DNA from 2 places in the Pseudogracilibacillus sp. SO30301A genome. Region 2 is predicted to be linked to the other one. Evidence: riboswitches for the same ligand, from Rfam matches in the RefSeq annotation. Region 2 holds a riboswitch; the other holds the start of a gene.
What was found. A riboswitch is a leader RNA that binds a small molecule or an ion and turns the genes downstream of it on or off. The one in region 2 is predicted to bind FMN.
Positions count from the first base shown of each region.

Region 1: linked by a shared signal. The riboswitch ahead of ribD (bifunctional diaminohydroxyphosphoribosylaminopyrimidine deaminase/5-amino-6-(5-phosphoribosylamino)uracil reductase RibD) and the one ahead of SPD89_RS04685 (ECF transporter S component) in region 2 are both predicted to bind FMN.

Region 1 is NZ_JAXHDD010000010.1:16,686-24,782, forward strand. It holds gene SPD89_RS07220 (hypothetical protein) at 1-141, opposite strand, end outside; gene ribH (6,7-dimethyl-8-ribityllumazine synthase) at 434-901, opposite strand; gene SPD89_RS07230 (bifunctional 3,4-dihydroxy-2-butanone-4-phosphate synthase/GTP cyclohydrolase II) at 914-2,110, opposite strand; gene ribE (riboflavin synthase) at 2,115-2,723, opposite strand; gene ribD (bifunctional diaminohydroxyphosphoribosylaminopyrimidine deaminase/5-amino-6-(5-phosphoribosylamino)uracil reductase RibD) at 2,704-3,807, opposite strand; FMN riboswitch at 4,014-4,157, opposite strand; partial or broken gene tnpA (IS200/IS605 family transposase) at 4,595-4,818, shown strand; gene SPD89_RS07250 (sensor histidine kinase) at 4,942-6,027, opposite strand; gene SPD89_RS07255 (response regulator transcription factor) at 6,017-6,700, opposite strand; gene SPD89_RS07260 (TlpA family protein disulfide reductase) at 6,718-7,245, opposite strand; gene SPD89_RS07265 (cytochrome c biogenesis CcdA family protein) at 7,261-8,019, opposite strand; gene SPD89_RS07270 (hypothetical protein) at 8,019-8,097, opposite strand, start outside.
Region 2 is NZ_JAXHDD010000005.1:97,627-105,723, reverse strand. It holds gene SPD89_RS04705 (isochorismate synthase) at 1-647, opposite strand, end outside; gene SPD89_RS04700 (1,4-dihydroxy-2-naphthoate polyprenyltransferase) at 875-1,810, shown strand; gene SPD89_RS04695 (hotdog fold thioesterase) at 1,831-2,208, shown strand; gene SPD89_RS04690 (NRDE family protein) at 2,239-3,012, shown strand; gene SPD89_RS04685 (ECF transporter S component) at 3,311-3,898, opposite strand; FMN riboswitch at 4,052-4,198, opposite strand; gene SPD89_RS04680 (thioredoxin family protein) at 4,483-5,025, shown strand; gene SPD89_RS04675 (MalY/PatB family protein) at 5,946-7,127, shown strand; gene SPD89_RS04670 (superoxide dismutase family protein) at 7,141-7,716, opposite strand; gene SPD89_RS04665 (hypothetical protein) at 7,833-8,036, opposite strand.

The DNA of each region.
Region 1 (8,097 bases), on a different contig from region 2:
TGTAACAACATAATAAATAATTCGACCAGCTCCAAACAAATCATCGAGAAAAATCGTCATCCCTATCCATATAATGAATACACCCAGAATTTGATATAAATAAAACTTTAAGTCTACTTTAATCTGGATCCTCTCCTTCATGCATACTCTAACATAATAGTAGCGTACACTAGGAAAAAATTAAAGGAATGAAACAAAATATCCGTTTATCAATTATGATGTTACATTCAGCATATTTTCCTACCACTAGATATCTTTACGAGCGACTAAGCATGATTTCAGGCCACTAGGCACCCCTTTGCGAGCGACTAAGCATATTTCTAGACCACTAGGCATCTTCTTAAGCGCAGCTGCATCATTAGTAGTTACTTAGAACAACTTATGAGCGACCTCCAACATCAACCATCACTTACATCCCCAAATCAAAAAATCATTAATTTTTTAAATCTTGTATCAAATTCGCCATCTCTACTGCGGCTGCTGCTGCTTCAGTTCCTTTATTTCCACCTGTCGTTCCCGCTCGCTCAATTGCTTGTTCAATCGTATCTGTTGTTATTACACCGAAAATGACTGGTTTGCCACTTTGTAAGCTCGCTTGAGAAATACCTTTAGCCGCTTCATTACAAACATAATCAAAGTGTGGTGTAGCTCCTCGAATCACTGCACCTAAAGCAATTACTCCATCATACGTTCGTGCAGCCATTTCTTGTGCAATAAGCGGAATTTCAAAAGCACCTGGCACCCAGGCAACATCGATATTTTCTTCTTTGACTCCATACCCTTTTAATGCCCCTATAGCACCATCTAATAAGTTTTTTGTAACTAAATCATTAAAACGTCCGACAACAATTCCAATTTTTAACTCAGTTCCTATCCATTTACCCTGATATACTTTTCCCATCTCTATTCCCCTTCATTTTAACGTTAACATATGTCCCATCTTTTCCTGTTTCGTATATAAATAGTTTTCATTATCCTTAAATAAATTTGGTTCCATTGGGACTCGCTTTTCGATTGTTATATTGTTATTTTCCAATGCTGCAATTTTTCTAGGGTTATTCGTAAGCAACTCTATACTTGAAACCTGTAAATCTTTTAATATTTGAGCACTAACTTCATACTCTCTTAAATCTGCTGGAAAACCTAATGTCTCATTTGCTTCTACAGTATCTAGCCCATTTTCCTGTAATCGATAAGCTCGTAACTTATTTAATAATCCGATCCCTCTACCTTCCTGCCGCATATAGATAACTACACCACTCCCTCGTTCTGAAATCATTTTGAGCGCTTTATCTAATTGTGAACCACAATCGCACCGTTTTGAATGAAAGACATCACCAGTTAAACATTCTGAATGGATGCGAACTAGTACTGAACTTTTACTAGAAATCTCTCCTTTTACAAGTGCAATATGCTCTTTATTATCCAGTTTATTAGAATAACCAATCAGTTTAAAATTTCCATAATCAGTCGGTAAATTTGTTTCTACTTCTCTTACTATAAAGTTTTCATTTCTTTTCCGGTATGCTATCAATTCTTTAATCGTAATTAGTTTCAATTGACATTTATTCGCTATTTTAATTAGATCCGGCACACGGGCCATCTTACCGTCTTCTTTAATAATTTCACAAATCACAGCAACTGGGGAAGCACCACTTATTTTCGCTAAATCAACAGACGCTTCCGTATGACCAGGACGTTCTAGTACGCCGTTTTCTTTCGCTATTAAAGGAAAAACATGTCCAGGACGCTTAAATTGACTTCTTGTTACATTCTTTTCCGTCAATGCTCTAATCGTTATTGCTCTTTCATATGCACTTATACCAGTCGATGTGGTTTCATGATCAATACTTACCGTAAATGCCGTCCCATACGGATCCGTATTTTTATCGACCATTAAAGACAAGTCGAGTAATTCTGCCTTTTCCTTCGTAACCGCAGTACAAACTAAACCTTTCCCATGTGTAATCATAAAATTAATCATCTCTGGAGTTACCTTGTCCGCCAGTCCAACGAAATCCCCTTCATTTTCACGATTTTCATCATCAACTACGATAACGAGTTTTCCCGCCTTTAAATCTTCTATAGCCTCTTCTATCTTATGAAACATCCTTTCACACCCTTATCGTGTTTTTTAAATATTCATGTACATGTTTTCCAAGAACATCACATTCAATATTCACAATATCACCAACCGCTTTTTCACCGAGGATCGTAACGTCCGCCGTATGTGGAATGAGGGATATCGTAATTAGATTTTTCGCAACGTCCACACCAAAAATGGTTAAGCTCACTCCATCTACTGCAACCGAACCTTTTACAATAAAATAATTTTTAATTGATTCTGGTATGCTAATATCATAGTAAACTGCATTTTGATGTAACTGTTTTCTTTCAATTTTCCCGACACCATCAACATGACCGGTGACGAAATGCCCTCCCATTCGATCAGTTGGTCTGAGCGAACGCTCCAGATTAACACCGGAGCCAACTTCAAGACTCGCTAACGATGTCGCATTAATTGTTTCCGGCATGACATCCACTTGAAAATATTCTCTATTAAAATTTGTTACTGTTAAACAAATACCGTTAACTGAAATACTATCACCAACTTTTACATCTTCTAGCACGAGACTTGCATCGATCGTTAGTTGAACCGCTTCTTTTGATACGTCCGTTATTTCCGCAATATATCCTATCTCTTCAACGATTCCTGTAAACATCATTTTCCTCCTTAAGCGCCACAATTTTAATTTGCCCTTCAATTTGCTTTAACTCTTTTATTTGTAATTTAAGGGTATCTGCTAATCTTTTAAACCCCTGACCACCAAAGGCTCCCGGTGCCATATTTCCTCCAATAATAATCGGTGAAATATACATAATCAATTGGTTAATATGCTTAGATTTTAAAAATGAACTATTTACCGTTGCACCACCTTCAACAAGAAGTGAAGTAACTTTTTCAGCCCCTAATTTTTGAAGTACTTTTTCAATTGAAATATTGTCACTTTCCATTTGAAATATTGTTATACCTAATTTCGTAAATTCATTGATTTGTTCTCTAGATACATGGTTGCCGACAAATATCCAAGTCTCTGCGTGTTGATCTATCACAACATTCGCATCAATCGGAGTTCGTAAATGTGTATCCAAAATAATTCGAATTGGATTTCTTCCACTTTTTATACGAGTAGTTAACCTTGGATTATCCTCCATTATTGTATGTACTCCTACTAAAATCGCATCATGTTGATGTCTATAAGTATGTGCATCTATACGAGCAGCTTCATTGGTAATCCATTTACTTTCTAATGTGGATGTTGCTGTTTTGCCATCTATGCTTACCGCTGACTTTACTGTAATATATGGAAGTTTCGTAGTTATATAGTGAAAAAACTTGTCATACAAAGATTTTGCTTCTTCTTCCAAGCAACCTACTTTTACATCTATCCCGGCTGCTTTTAATTTTTCTATTCCTTTACCAGCTACTTTTTCATTCGGATCTTCGCAAGCAATTACAACACGCTGTACTTTTCTTTTTATTACATAATCTGCACAGGGCGGTGTTTTCCCAAAATGGCTGCAAGGCTCTAGCGTAACGTAAACGGTAGCTCCTTCCGCCTTTTCTCCTGCCATTTCTAACGCAATTACTTCAGCATGAGCCTCTCCATATGAAAGATGTGCACCTAATCCAACAATTCTATTACCATTTACAACAACTGCACCAACAGGCGGGTTCGGGGTTGTTTGACCTTTTATTTGACTTGCTAATTGTATTGCAAAACGCATATACTCTTCTTCCAACAACCTAATCCCCTCCTTTTAAAAATGCTAAAAAGCCCCTGAATTGCTTCAGAGGCTTCATTACAAAATTATTAAATAAGCAAATAAGTATACAAAAAACTGTATCCAAATAAACATACCTCTACTGTTATTTACTTATTTATCCAAAACAAAAAGATAAATAAATAGACAAAAAGAGAGCACGTTTTACTGTCTTATTCACTCGTTTAACAATTCTTCTCCCATCCAGACTTTAACTGTCGGCTCTGGAGTTTCACCAGATCAGCCATGCTATATAGCACAGGTCACGGGCTGTAAGGAATGAACCTTAATCACCGTCGATTGGGAATTTCACCCGACCCCCGAAGACTTGTTATCACTTGTATGCAGTTGTAATATTAACTTTAATATACAAAAAAAGAAATAGCAAATGATTTAACATAACCGTTTGCTATTTCGAACCTTTATTTAATAATATCTACCTTTTTTACCCAAGAGTAATTTTCTTTAATAACACCTGATCTGAAGCTACTTTTTGTATCGTAAAAGATCTATTTTCACCTAAGTAGGGATTGTTTCTCCGGTTGCATATTTTTTTGCCCTTAAATTAATTTTAACATGATCTCCTACTTTAAATGTGGTTGTTGCAGATGAGCTTGTAGTCGAATCTGAATTAATCCAACTTCCAGGGGTCCCTTTACTTTTCGGAAGAGTTTCCTCAATCTGTTCGTTAGAGCTTTCAGTTGGTCTTTTTCTATTGGTTGGTTCATAAGCTTTCTGCCAATGACAGCGCCATCTGAAGCATAACCAAATAAAAAAGCGACTCGAAGAAATCGCTTCAAAATGGAAATGTGAGATTTTAGAAATTAACAGTGAGGAGGATCATCACCATATATTATTAATGCACCACCACAAATTAATCTAGCTAATATAGTTAATAGTTTTAAAACTATAACCTCTAGATACATTCGAAAGGAGTTCGAAAAATTCCTTAAGGCTTATTATTGGAAACCTTATTCTTGGAGTTGGAGTTAATTAATTTTAACTTCCGGCGGAGCACCTATATCCGTAATTAAGGAATACATCAAAAATCAAGACCGTGAAGGTTAACCCTCCACTAATTGCAGTTGCAATTTGAAGGGGAATGCCCTTCACTTATTATTTAATTGGAATAGTAAATGAAAAAGTGTTATTCCCACATTCTGAACGAACTTCTATCCGTCCGCCATGGTTTTCAATTATTTCTTTCGCAATAGCCAGCCCTAAACCGGTACCACCCGTTTCTCGATTACGAGATTTCTCCACACGATAAAAGCGGTTGAACAATTGATCTTGTTGTTCTTTTTCAATTTGATCACCAGGATTTTCTACAATAAACTGATAATAATTATCACGTTTTATCCCCCGAATAATAATCGGTCCATTACCTTTATAGTACCGTATCGCATTATCGATTAAATTATTTAATACTTGTCGTATTCCTTCCTTATGAATGAATACTACCGCTTCTTCTACATTTATCGTTACGTTAAGATCTTTTTCTGCTAATTTCCAGGTGAACATTTGAACACTTTCCTCAATAACAGATTTTATTTGCACCTCTTTTTTTAGCATGATTTTTTCGTTTCCTACCCCATTCCACACCGTAAGAGAATCCATTTGTTCCATAAGAATTGATAATTGTACTGCTTGCCCATGTAAAGATTCAAATAATTGCGGGTTTGCTTCAATATCACCAGATTTAAGGGCATGAAGATAACCTGTTAAATTAGCGATTGGCGTTCTAAGTTCATGAGAAATATCAGCAACTAATTTTTTTCGATATTGTTCATTTTCTTGAAGTTGTTGGATTAGTTCATTATATTGCTTAGTTAACTGACCGATTTCGTCTTTAGAGGAAACGGGGAGCCGTTCTGGATAAGAGCCTTGATTTAAAATCTTTGTAGATTCAATTAAATTATTTACAGGATCAATTAGTTTTTTTGTCAAATAAAAGTGGATAATGCTACTAGTAAACACAGCAATGATCGCAAAAAGAAATACATACTGAAATAAAGTTGTATTGAATTGCTGTTGCCGAGTTACTGAAAAGTTACCAATTCCGTCAACTAAAAAACAAGCAGTATGGTAAATTGCTAATCCAGAAAGTACAATTGTCCCAGCTACAACAATGATATTTACACTTGTTAGCCGCCATAAAAATCCTTTTGGAATAATAGCTTGTAAAATTTTACTAATTGACAAACTTATACCCCATTCCTCTTATCGTTCGTATTCGTCTCGGTTTAGAAGGCACTGCCTCAATTTTTTCTCGCAACTTTTTAATATGGGCATCAATCGTACGATCTAAAATATCTTGTTCATCATAAGCATACAGTTCATTTACTAATCGTTCTCTTGTAAAAACTGTATTTGGATGGGACATTAACAAATATAATAATTCAAATTCATGTTTCGTTAAATGAATCGATTTATCGTAAAGGAGTACTTCCCGCTTACGTGGCATAATACATAATCCGTCGTACGTTATTTTTTGACACATCATCCCTGTACGCCTCAGCATTGCCTCTACATGTGCGACAAGTTCATCAGGATTAAACGGCTTGGTAATATAATTATCTGCTCCAATCTGAAGTCCATTTATTTTATCACCAATTTGTGATTTTGCAGATAACATAATAATTGATACATCATTATTATTCATGTCTTTTCGTACCCATTTACAAAACACTTCACCGCTAATTTTGGGTAACATTAAATCTAAAACAATTAAACAAGGATGATGCTTCAAAAAGAGTTCTTTTGCACGTTCACCATCCTCCGCTTCTAAAACGTCATAACCATTTTTATTCAAGTAAATTGTGATTAAATTGCGGATCATGACATCATCTTCAACGACCAAAATTGGTTCTTTCATTATAAACACCTCATGGATTAATCCATTTTTTCAAATTCTTGAACCATCAGTTCATAATTAAGTGGACCAACAGCAATATTATGAATTTTTCCTTCTGAATTAATTAAATAAGAAGTTGGCAAGGATTGAGCTCTATAAATATTACCTACTGTTGTATTTTTGTCCTCCAAAACTGTAAAAGAAATTCCATATTCTTCAAGAAATTTGACCACATTTCTTGGGCTATTTTCTGTTTCAGTTAAATTAACAGCTAAAATAACCCCTTCGTCATGTTCTTCATGAAACTTTTGCATATCTGGCATTTCAGCACGACATGGAGGACACCAAGTTGCCCAAAAATTCAACATTACTTTTTCCCCACGAAAATCAGACAATTTAACTGTTTCCCCGTCAATTGTTTCTAACTCAAAATCTGGGGCAAGATTGCCTTTTTCAAGTCCCACATCTGGATCCAGTTCTTGTGTTGTCTCTTTATTTATTGCAAAATCATAAACTGCCCACCCTAATAAACCTACTACCACCACGATTATAATCCATTTTTTCATTTGTATTCCTCCAATTTAACCAAGTCTTGAAAACCAAGTTCCATCTACTAAATCAAGCAAAAACTCTGTAATACGTGGCATCAGACCAGTAAATAACACAATTCCCATTACAATCATAATGACTCCGCCAACTCTCATAATACCTTGGCTCTTTTGAACAATCCATTTTGTTCGACCAAGAAAAAAACTTAACAATAAAAAAGGAAGTGCAAATCCAATCACATACAAGATTGTATAAAAAATGCCTTGTCCAGGATTGCTAGCCGCTAGTAGCAAGATTGATCCAAAAATTGGTCCAATACATGGGGTCCAACCCGCTGCAAATCCTGTACCTACGAAAAATGTACCAAGATAACTGACATTTGTTTTTTTGTATTGCATTCGTTTTTCTTTCATTAAAAAATTGATATTGATCCAACCGGCTACAAACAGCCCCATCACAATAATAAATATTCCAGCTATTCGTTGGATGAATAGACCTGAATCACCTGATAACAAATGTTGAATCCATTGCCCCAAAAAGGAAGCTCCTACACCTAAACTAATAAAAACGAGCGAAACACCGGCTAAAAAAAATAGAGAATGGGTTAATAAAGCACTTCGCATTCTCCTATCTTGAGCTCCTTGTAATTCTTTTACACTAATTCCAGTAATATATGACAAGTATGCCGGAAATATCGGCAATACACAAGGAGATAAAAAAGACAATGCACCTGCTCCTAGGGCTAACAACATACCGACTATTAAAAGTGTATCTGTTTCAATACCGCCCATTAAGACACCTTCCTTCTATTACTATACACAATGATAATAAAAACTAGAATCAATAAACTTATAAAATAAAATGGAGAA
Region 2 (8,097 bases):
TCTTGTTTGATGTTTTGTACAGCTAGTTTGACCGTGTTTTTCCACATCTCTGGTTCTATTTCTTGTTTTGACAGTACTTTTTGTTTTGGTTCATAACTAACTGTAGAAGGATGTAATAACATTTCTTTAACTAGGGAAACATTATTCACTACTCGCTCTACAGCAGTATTTCCATCGACATGTAAGTTTGCCGTTAAATAGTAGTTGTCTTTGTCCTGTATAAGAACATATTCAGGTATCGTTAATTGACTAGTTGGGAATTTATCCCACAATTTACTTTTCTGTCGTTTAGCATCAAATGACATTCCCCCTACAGTCACTAACCCTGTCCCCAGGTCTTCATAAGGATTATAAATAAGCGCATCTTTTCGGATGTTTCCCCATTGTTCTTCCAATCGTTGAAATCTATTTTCGTGAGCAATTATTTTCTTTACACTTCCAATTCCAACCAAAGTAAAATCATTTGAGCTGTTCGTCCAAAAAATACGATCTTTATTCAGTTCCTTCGCAGTTTCAAATACGGACAATAAATCAACAGAGTTTATTTTATTTGTCCAGCTAATTAATTGTTTACTATTTGTTTTATTTGCTTTTTTCACTGCATTATCTAAAAAGGATTGAAACGTCATTTCCTTTAATTCAATCATGTAAAAACCTCCAGTAAGCCGTAGCATTTAGGCTACCCTTCTATTTTATTCTCTTTTCCAATGATTCTCAAGGAAAGGCTATAGGCGTGTGTTAAATAGCTTTCGTACATAAAGGATGGAGAATATGATTATAACTAGAAAGGTTTTGTAAAATTGACATGAGGCTGCAAAATCCATACTATTAAATAGAGGCACAGTTTAATACGATAACAGTTAAGGAGATAATAATGAGTCACGATAAAATGGATATAAAGGAAGCATTAAATGAAAAAGAAGGATTTCAAGTATGGTGGCGGCTGCTTCGACCCCATACATTAACTGCATCATTTGTCCCTGTTTTCGTTGGAACGATGTTTGCCCTCATTCATGATAATACATTTCATATCAGACTTTTCTTAGCAATGTTAATTGCTTCTATATTAATCCAGGCAGCAACAAATATGTTTAACGAATATTATGATTATGTACGCGGTTTGGACACAGAAAAGTCTGTCGGTATTGGTGGAACGATTGTACGAGATGGGGTTCAACCAAAAACAGTCTTGCAATTAGCATTTGCTTTTTTCGGGATTGCAATTCTTTTAGGTATATACATTTGTATAGAATCCAGTTGGTGGATTGCAGTAATTGGTGCTGCGTCTATGCTGATCGGCTATCTTTATACAGGTGGACCATTTCCGATTGCTTATACACCATTTGGTGAACTTTTTTCCGGATTTCTTATGGGAACTGTTATTATTGCAATCAGTTATTATATTCAAACATTAATGGTTACAAAAGATATTATTTTTGTTTCTATCCCTGTAGCCATTTTTATTGGAGCTATAATGTTGTCTAACAATATTCGCGATTTAGATGGCGATAAAAAAAGTGGTCGAAAAACAATTGCTATTTTAATTGGTCGAAAAAATGCCATTATTTTTTTAGCAACAATGTTCTTTGTCGCTTATGCAATTACAGCTAGTCTTATTTTAACAGGTATATTGCCTATTTGGTCATTAATTACTTTCCTTAGCCTCAAAAAAGCCGTTGATGTTATTAGCGGGTTTATTGGTAAAACAAAGCCGCTTGAAATGATGCCTGCCATGGTTGCAACTGGTAAAACAAACTCGATATATGGTTTCTTGTTAGGTATTTCTTTAATTTTAGGCAAATTATTTTAAACCTAGGTGGAGGATAGAAAATGAACAATCAATTAATGGAAGCTTTAGGAATTGAAACAGTGCTATTAGATAAAGACAAAGTAGTGATGACGATGCCGGTAGATGAGCGAACACATCAGCCGGCAGGTTTTTTGCACGGCGGAGCGAGCGTCCTACTAGCAGAAACAGTTGCTAGTATAGGTGGTTTTTTGAATATTGATCAAGAAAAAGAAGCTATATTTGGAATGGAAATTAACGCAAACCATATACGTAGCAAACAAACAGGATCGGTTATTGCAATTGCTACGCCACTTCATATTGGCAGAACAACAATGGTATGGGATGTTAAAATAAAAGATGAAAATGATAAGTTAATTTGTGTTTCCCGTTGCACACTTGGAGTAGTTAAGAGAAGGTAAAAGCAATCGTTCAAGAAGGAAGGGATCGGCATGTGTATTATCAGTTTCCATTTCCAAGACCATCACGAATATAAATTAATTGTTGCCGCAAATAGGGATGAGTTTTACGAACGCCAAACAAAAGCAGCCCATTTTTGGGAAGATAAACCGAACATCTTAGCTGGACGAGATTTAAAGGCGCTCGGGACATGGCTTGGAATTTCAAAAGATGGCAGATTTGCAGCCCTTACAAATTATCGAGATCCAAAAAGCGAAACAATAGATAAAAAATCACGTGGAGAAATTATTACTTCTTTTCTTACAAGTACTAAAAAAGCTCCCGAATTTCTTAAAGCGCTTGATAAAAATAGTGATCAGTATAATGGGTTTAATGTGTTGGTCGGAACACCGGATGAACTTTATTATTACGGAAACAGACAAAACAAAATAGTTAAGGTGGATCCAGGAACTCATTCAATTAGTAATCACTTAATGAATACACTTTGGCCAAAAGTAAGTAAAGCACGAACAAATTTGCAAGAATATGTACGAAACACTGAAAATATTGATGTAGAAGAAATATTTTTACAATTACATGATCGTGAAATCGCTGAAGATGACTTATTGCCTGAAACTGGAGTCGGTCTAGAACTTGAAAGACAGCTATCACCAGTATTTATTAAAACAGAGAATTATGGTACAAGAGCTTCAACAGTTATACTCATTACGAAAGATAATCATGTCACATTTATTGAACGAACATATAACAATGGTTCTTTTAAAAAAGAAAATAAGTTTACATTTAAGATAGAAACATCCCGTTGAACGATTGATTAACATCGTTTAACGGGATGTTTTTTTACTGTTCTAACTTTTAAAATAGTAGCTGCGTCTAGCTGCAGCGTTAAAGCTGCTGTAACGCAATTTTTTTCACCTTCATACGTCGGCTACGACGCATAACAAATCTTTGCGGTGGGCGAACTTTTAACGCAGTCCTGGGTGTTGCGACAAAAATCTTTACAGTGGGGCGAACGAAAGTGCAAATGCTCTTCGATGGGACGAGTAAGCGCAGTTCCAGTCCCAAGACGTAAACTCTTAGCCTAAAAGATCCTTTCGCCTTGTCTTAACTAGCAACTTTTATTTGTTTTTGTTCAATCCATTGTTTTAATTTTATAAATACAGGTACAAATAACATACTAACAATAAGCCCTTTTACAAAATTAAATGGCAATACACCACCAACTACAGACGCCCATTTAATTGTATCATTCATTTCCCATCCCATTAACCAAGCATATGCCGGGAGTATAAGTAAATAGTTAAGTACACTCATAATAACCGCCATTGCTATCGTTCCAATTACGAGACCAGAAATGACACTTTTTACCCCACGATATCTATGGTACAAATAAGCTACCGGTAAAATATAAAGCGTTCCTGCAATAAAATTAGCTGTAACTCCAATGGGGTCTGTTGCGCCAGAAGCGACAAAGTAAAGTGCATTTTTCATGAATACTACTAAAACTCCTGCAAGCGGTGAGAATATGAGCCCCGCAATCAATGCTGGAACATCACTGAAGTCTACCTTTAAATAAGGTGGTAACAAAGGTAATGGAAAACTAATAAAAAATAATACAAGTGATACAGTTGCAAGTAAAGCTAAAACAACAAGTTTAACTAGTTTTGATGAGCGATTATCAATCTGCATCATCTTTCTCCTCCTTCATCTATATCGATCCATAAACATTTGATGAAGGATAAGCTAATTATTTCACTTACAATAAATAAAACCCTAAAACAAATTAGTTTTAGGGCATTTTTATCGTATGGAAATTAAGCACAATTATAAATTGTACTATATTAGCTTCATCTTCTCCCATCCAGACTGTAACTGTCGGCTTTGGATTTTCACCAAATCAGCTGTCATATCTTAATATAACAGGTCACGGGCTTTAGTAGCATTCTACTATTTACCGTCGGTCGGGAATTTCACCCTGCCCCGAAAATGGAATCGATATGTTATTGTATGTTTAATATAGCTTAAGTACGTTAGAATTGCAAATATATAAGGTTCTTGTTTTTATTCATTCGCTACTTTATGTTCAATGGTCAACAATCGGTCAACATGTTGACCACTGAATTAAAACTATATCTGATTCCTCCAAGAATCAAGATTTTAAACTATCGTATGATATAAACATCCTTTAAAAAAGTGACTAATATTTACGTTTTCATATCTTTTTAGTACACTATAAATAATAAATGAATGAATAAAAAAAAGGAGACGATATGTTCATGAATCTAAATGATTGGTTCGATAAAGGGATTGAGAAAGAGGAATATATGGCCGCTCTTGATCAACATCGTGATTCTTTTATGAAAATCTACAATAATTTTAAAGTTCCAGAACAGGATAAATCATTACTTAAAAGCAAATCTCATTTACGAGTAGTAGTCCTAGCCGAAGTATGGTGTGGTCATTGTATGTTAGACGTACCAATCCTGTTACGTATTGCAGAAACTGCTAATATTGCGGTACGCATTTTACCACGTGATGAACATTTAGAACTTATGGATAACTATTTAACCAATGAAAAAAGATATATACCGATTATAATTTTTATTGACGAAGACGGAAATGAAGTAACCAAATGGGGACCTATGGCACCAGAAATTGCTACTTTTGTTGAAGAGCTTAAAACAGGAATGCCAGAAAAAGACGCACCAGGTTACAAAGAAGCTTTTAAAAAATATGTTGATGCGATAGGTGACACTTTCCGAAATGATGAAAAGTTTTGGAATTATGTTTACGAAGACATTAAAAAAACACTCCCTTAATAACAGATAGTTGCATTTACCTATCGGCTGTTAAATCTTCACAGTTGAAGGATACTGTGACGTAACGATTTATCACCGTTGGGGCTCTACCTCCGCTCCGGAATGTGAGTCGATTAACAACATGCAGAGTCCAGATCTAAGATGTCGAGTCGATCTGCAAGATGGGTAGTTTCGATATTAATCGTGACCGTTTTGGGTAAGGGTCATAAAAAAAGGGCATGTTTCGGTATTAATCATGACCGTTTTGGGTAAGAGTCATGGAAAATGGGCATGTTTCGGTATTAATCGTGACCGTTTTGGGTAAGAGTCATAAAAAAAGGGCATGTTTCGGTATTAATCGTGACCGTTTTGAGTAAGAGTTATAAAAAATGGGCATGTTTCAATATTAATCGTGACCGTTTTGGATAAGGGTCATAAAAAAAGGGCATGTTTCGGTATTAATTGTGACCGTTTTGGGTAAGAGTCATGGAAAATGGGCATGTTTCAATATTAATCGTGACCGTTTTGGATAAGAGTCATAAAAAACGGCGAATCTTTTTCCAAGATGTCGAGTCGATCCGTATCGATTTATTAATAAGCAGAGCCTAACGTCACAGTTTATGGATTTTGTTCAATAACAACAATTTCTTCAATGGAGCGAGCAGTGCGCAGCCAACTATTTTAAGGAACTCTTTCAAAATTAACCTTGATCATTGAAACATTTTAAAAACTTTAAAAACTTTTTTAAAAAATTTATTTTTTTTGTTTAAAATATTTTTACGTGGGTATACTTAGTAGTGTAAGACTTTCTCGTATTCCCCCTGTAGGCAAAGCGTATAATCGCTTTGCTCTTTTTTTGTTCTAAAACCGCATTATTCGTTTTTTTCCAATTACTTCTTTATAATAAAAAATAAATAGAAAGATATAAGGAGGAAAATAAAATGGCTGATTTTCAAACTGTTTACAATCGGAAAAATACACATTCCTACAAATGGGATCATATTCAGACGGTTTTTAATACAGATGACGTTTTGCCAATGTGGGTTGCAGATATGGATTTTAAAGCGCCAAAAGCGGTAAATGATGCTTTAAAAGAACGTGCTGAACATGGAATTTATGGTTATACCATTATTAATGATGATATTAAAAAAAGTATTGTTAATTGGGTGAATTATAAACATGACTGGGATATTAAAGAAAGATGGCTATCCTTTAGTCCTGGAGTAATTACAAGTTTACATACTGCCATTCAAACTTTTACAGATGAAAACGATAAAATCTTATTACAAACTCCAGTCTATACTCCTTTTTTTAATATTATTAGAAATGGAAAACGTGAGGTCATCGAAAATTCGCTTAAATACAATGGAGAGAAATATGAAATAGACTTTAATAACTTTGAAGAGAAATTACAGCAAGGTGTAAAAGCATTTATACTCTGTTCTCCGCATAACCCTGTTGGCCGAGTTTGGACAAACGATGAATTGCTTGAGATGGCTAGATTATGTTTAAAATACAATGTTTTAATATTCGCAGACGAAATTCATGCTGACTTAGTATTTAAAGATTATACGCATACCCCAATAGCATCATTATCGGATGAAATCGCTAAACAAACTATTACCTTTATGTCCCCAACGAAAACATTTAATTTGGCCGGACTACAAGCATCCTTTATTATAACATCAGATACTAATAAACGTTTACTTCTCGATAAAAAGCTTGCTCAACAAGGTTTCAGTATGTTAAATACGATGGGTATTATCGCTTTAGAAGCGGCTTATAAACACGGAGCAGACTGGCTAAATGAATTAATGGAAGTAATAGAGGATAATAAAAAATTTGTAAAATCGACCTTGGAAAAAAATACGAATGGAGTATTAAAAGTTGTTGATTTAGAAGCAACTTATCTATTATGGGTAGACTGCCATAAACTGCAGTTTGACGATAAATCTTTACAGAAATTTATGATTGAAGAAGCAAAAGTTGGTCTTAATCCAGGTTCCGCATACGGTAAAGATGGAGAACAATTTATGCGAATCAATATTGCTTGTCCAAAGGAAACATTAAAAGAAGGTATAAATAGAATCGTTGATGCAGTAAATCAACTATCTAAAAAGTGACGTTCCCATGACGTTACTTTTTCTTTTCCTTTTCAGTCGGATCTGTCGGCTCTTGATTATCTGTTCCACCTTTTTCACCTTTAATTTCACCACAGATTATCCGTTCACCGGAGTTTCCACTAATTTGAGACATCCCATCATCCGCTTCAGCCGTTATTACAAGGGAGGTGCCACCACGTTCGGTTAATGAATTCTTTTCCTTTAATAACGTCGCATCATTCACAGTCAGCTCTGTATCTACTTTTCCGCTACTATCTGCTTCTACATTAGGTAAATCTCCAAGATGTGGTCCTTCTGGATGTAATAAGCCATGTTTCTTTTTTTCAGGATTAAGATGATTTCCTGCACTTTTAAAATCGGGAGCTTCACATTTTCCAATTTCATGTATATGAATACCATGGAAACCAGGTGTTAATCCTTCAAGCGTCACTTTAATTTTAACACCTTTTGGATCCTCGGATAATGTAGCCCTTCCAACCATGTCTCCATCCCTATTGTACATGTCAACCGTTTGAGATGTTTTAGGCTGTTGTGTCAATTGACATGCAGATAAGAAACATATACTAATAACGATAAAAAAATAGCGCATTTGGAATACTCCTTTTGTCGAATCTTCATTAGGAGTTTTTAGTATATGCGATTTCTAAATATTTACTAATCCTAGTGTCATATTTGAGCAATTAAAAAACCTCTCACCGAGGATATTTATTTCTCGTTGGAGGTTTCGTCATTGTTAGTATAATACTTGTTAAGTTCATATTTTTCTTCTATAATTTTTTCTTCTTTCTTTGATTTTTTATAAAATAAATACATCGTTGCGGTTGCACCGATCATAAAGATCACGAGCATAATAAACGCAGGAATATATTCTGATTTATCTTCCGGAAAATATAAAAACATCATATCCATTTCGTATCACTTCCTTTTTTAACATTATACCAAATCTGCTCTTGCAATAAAAAGGAACTAG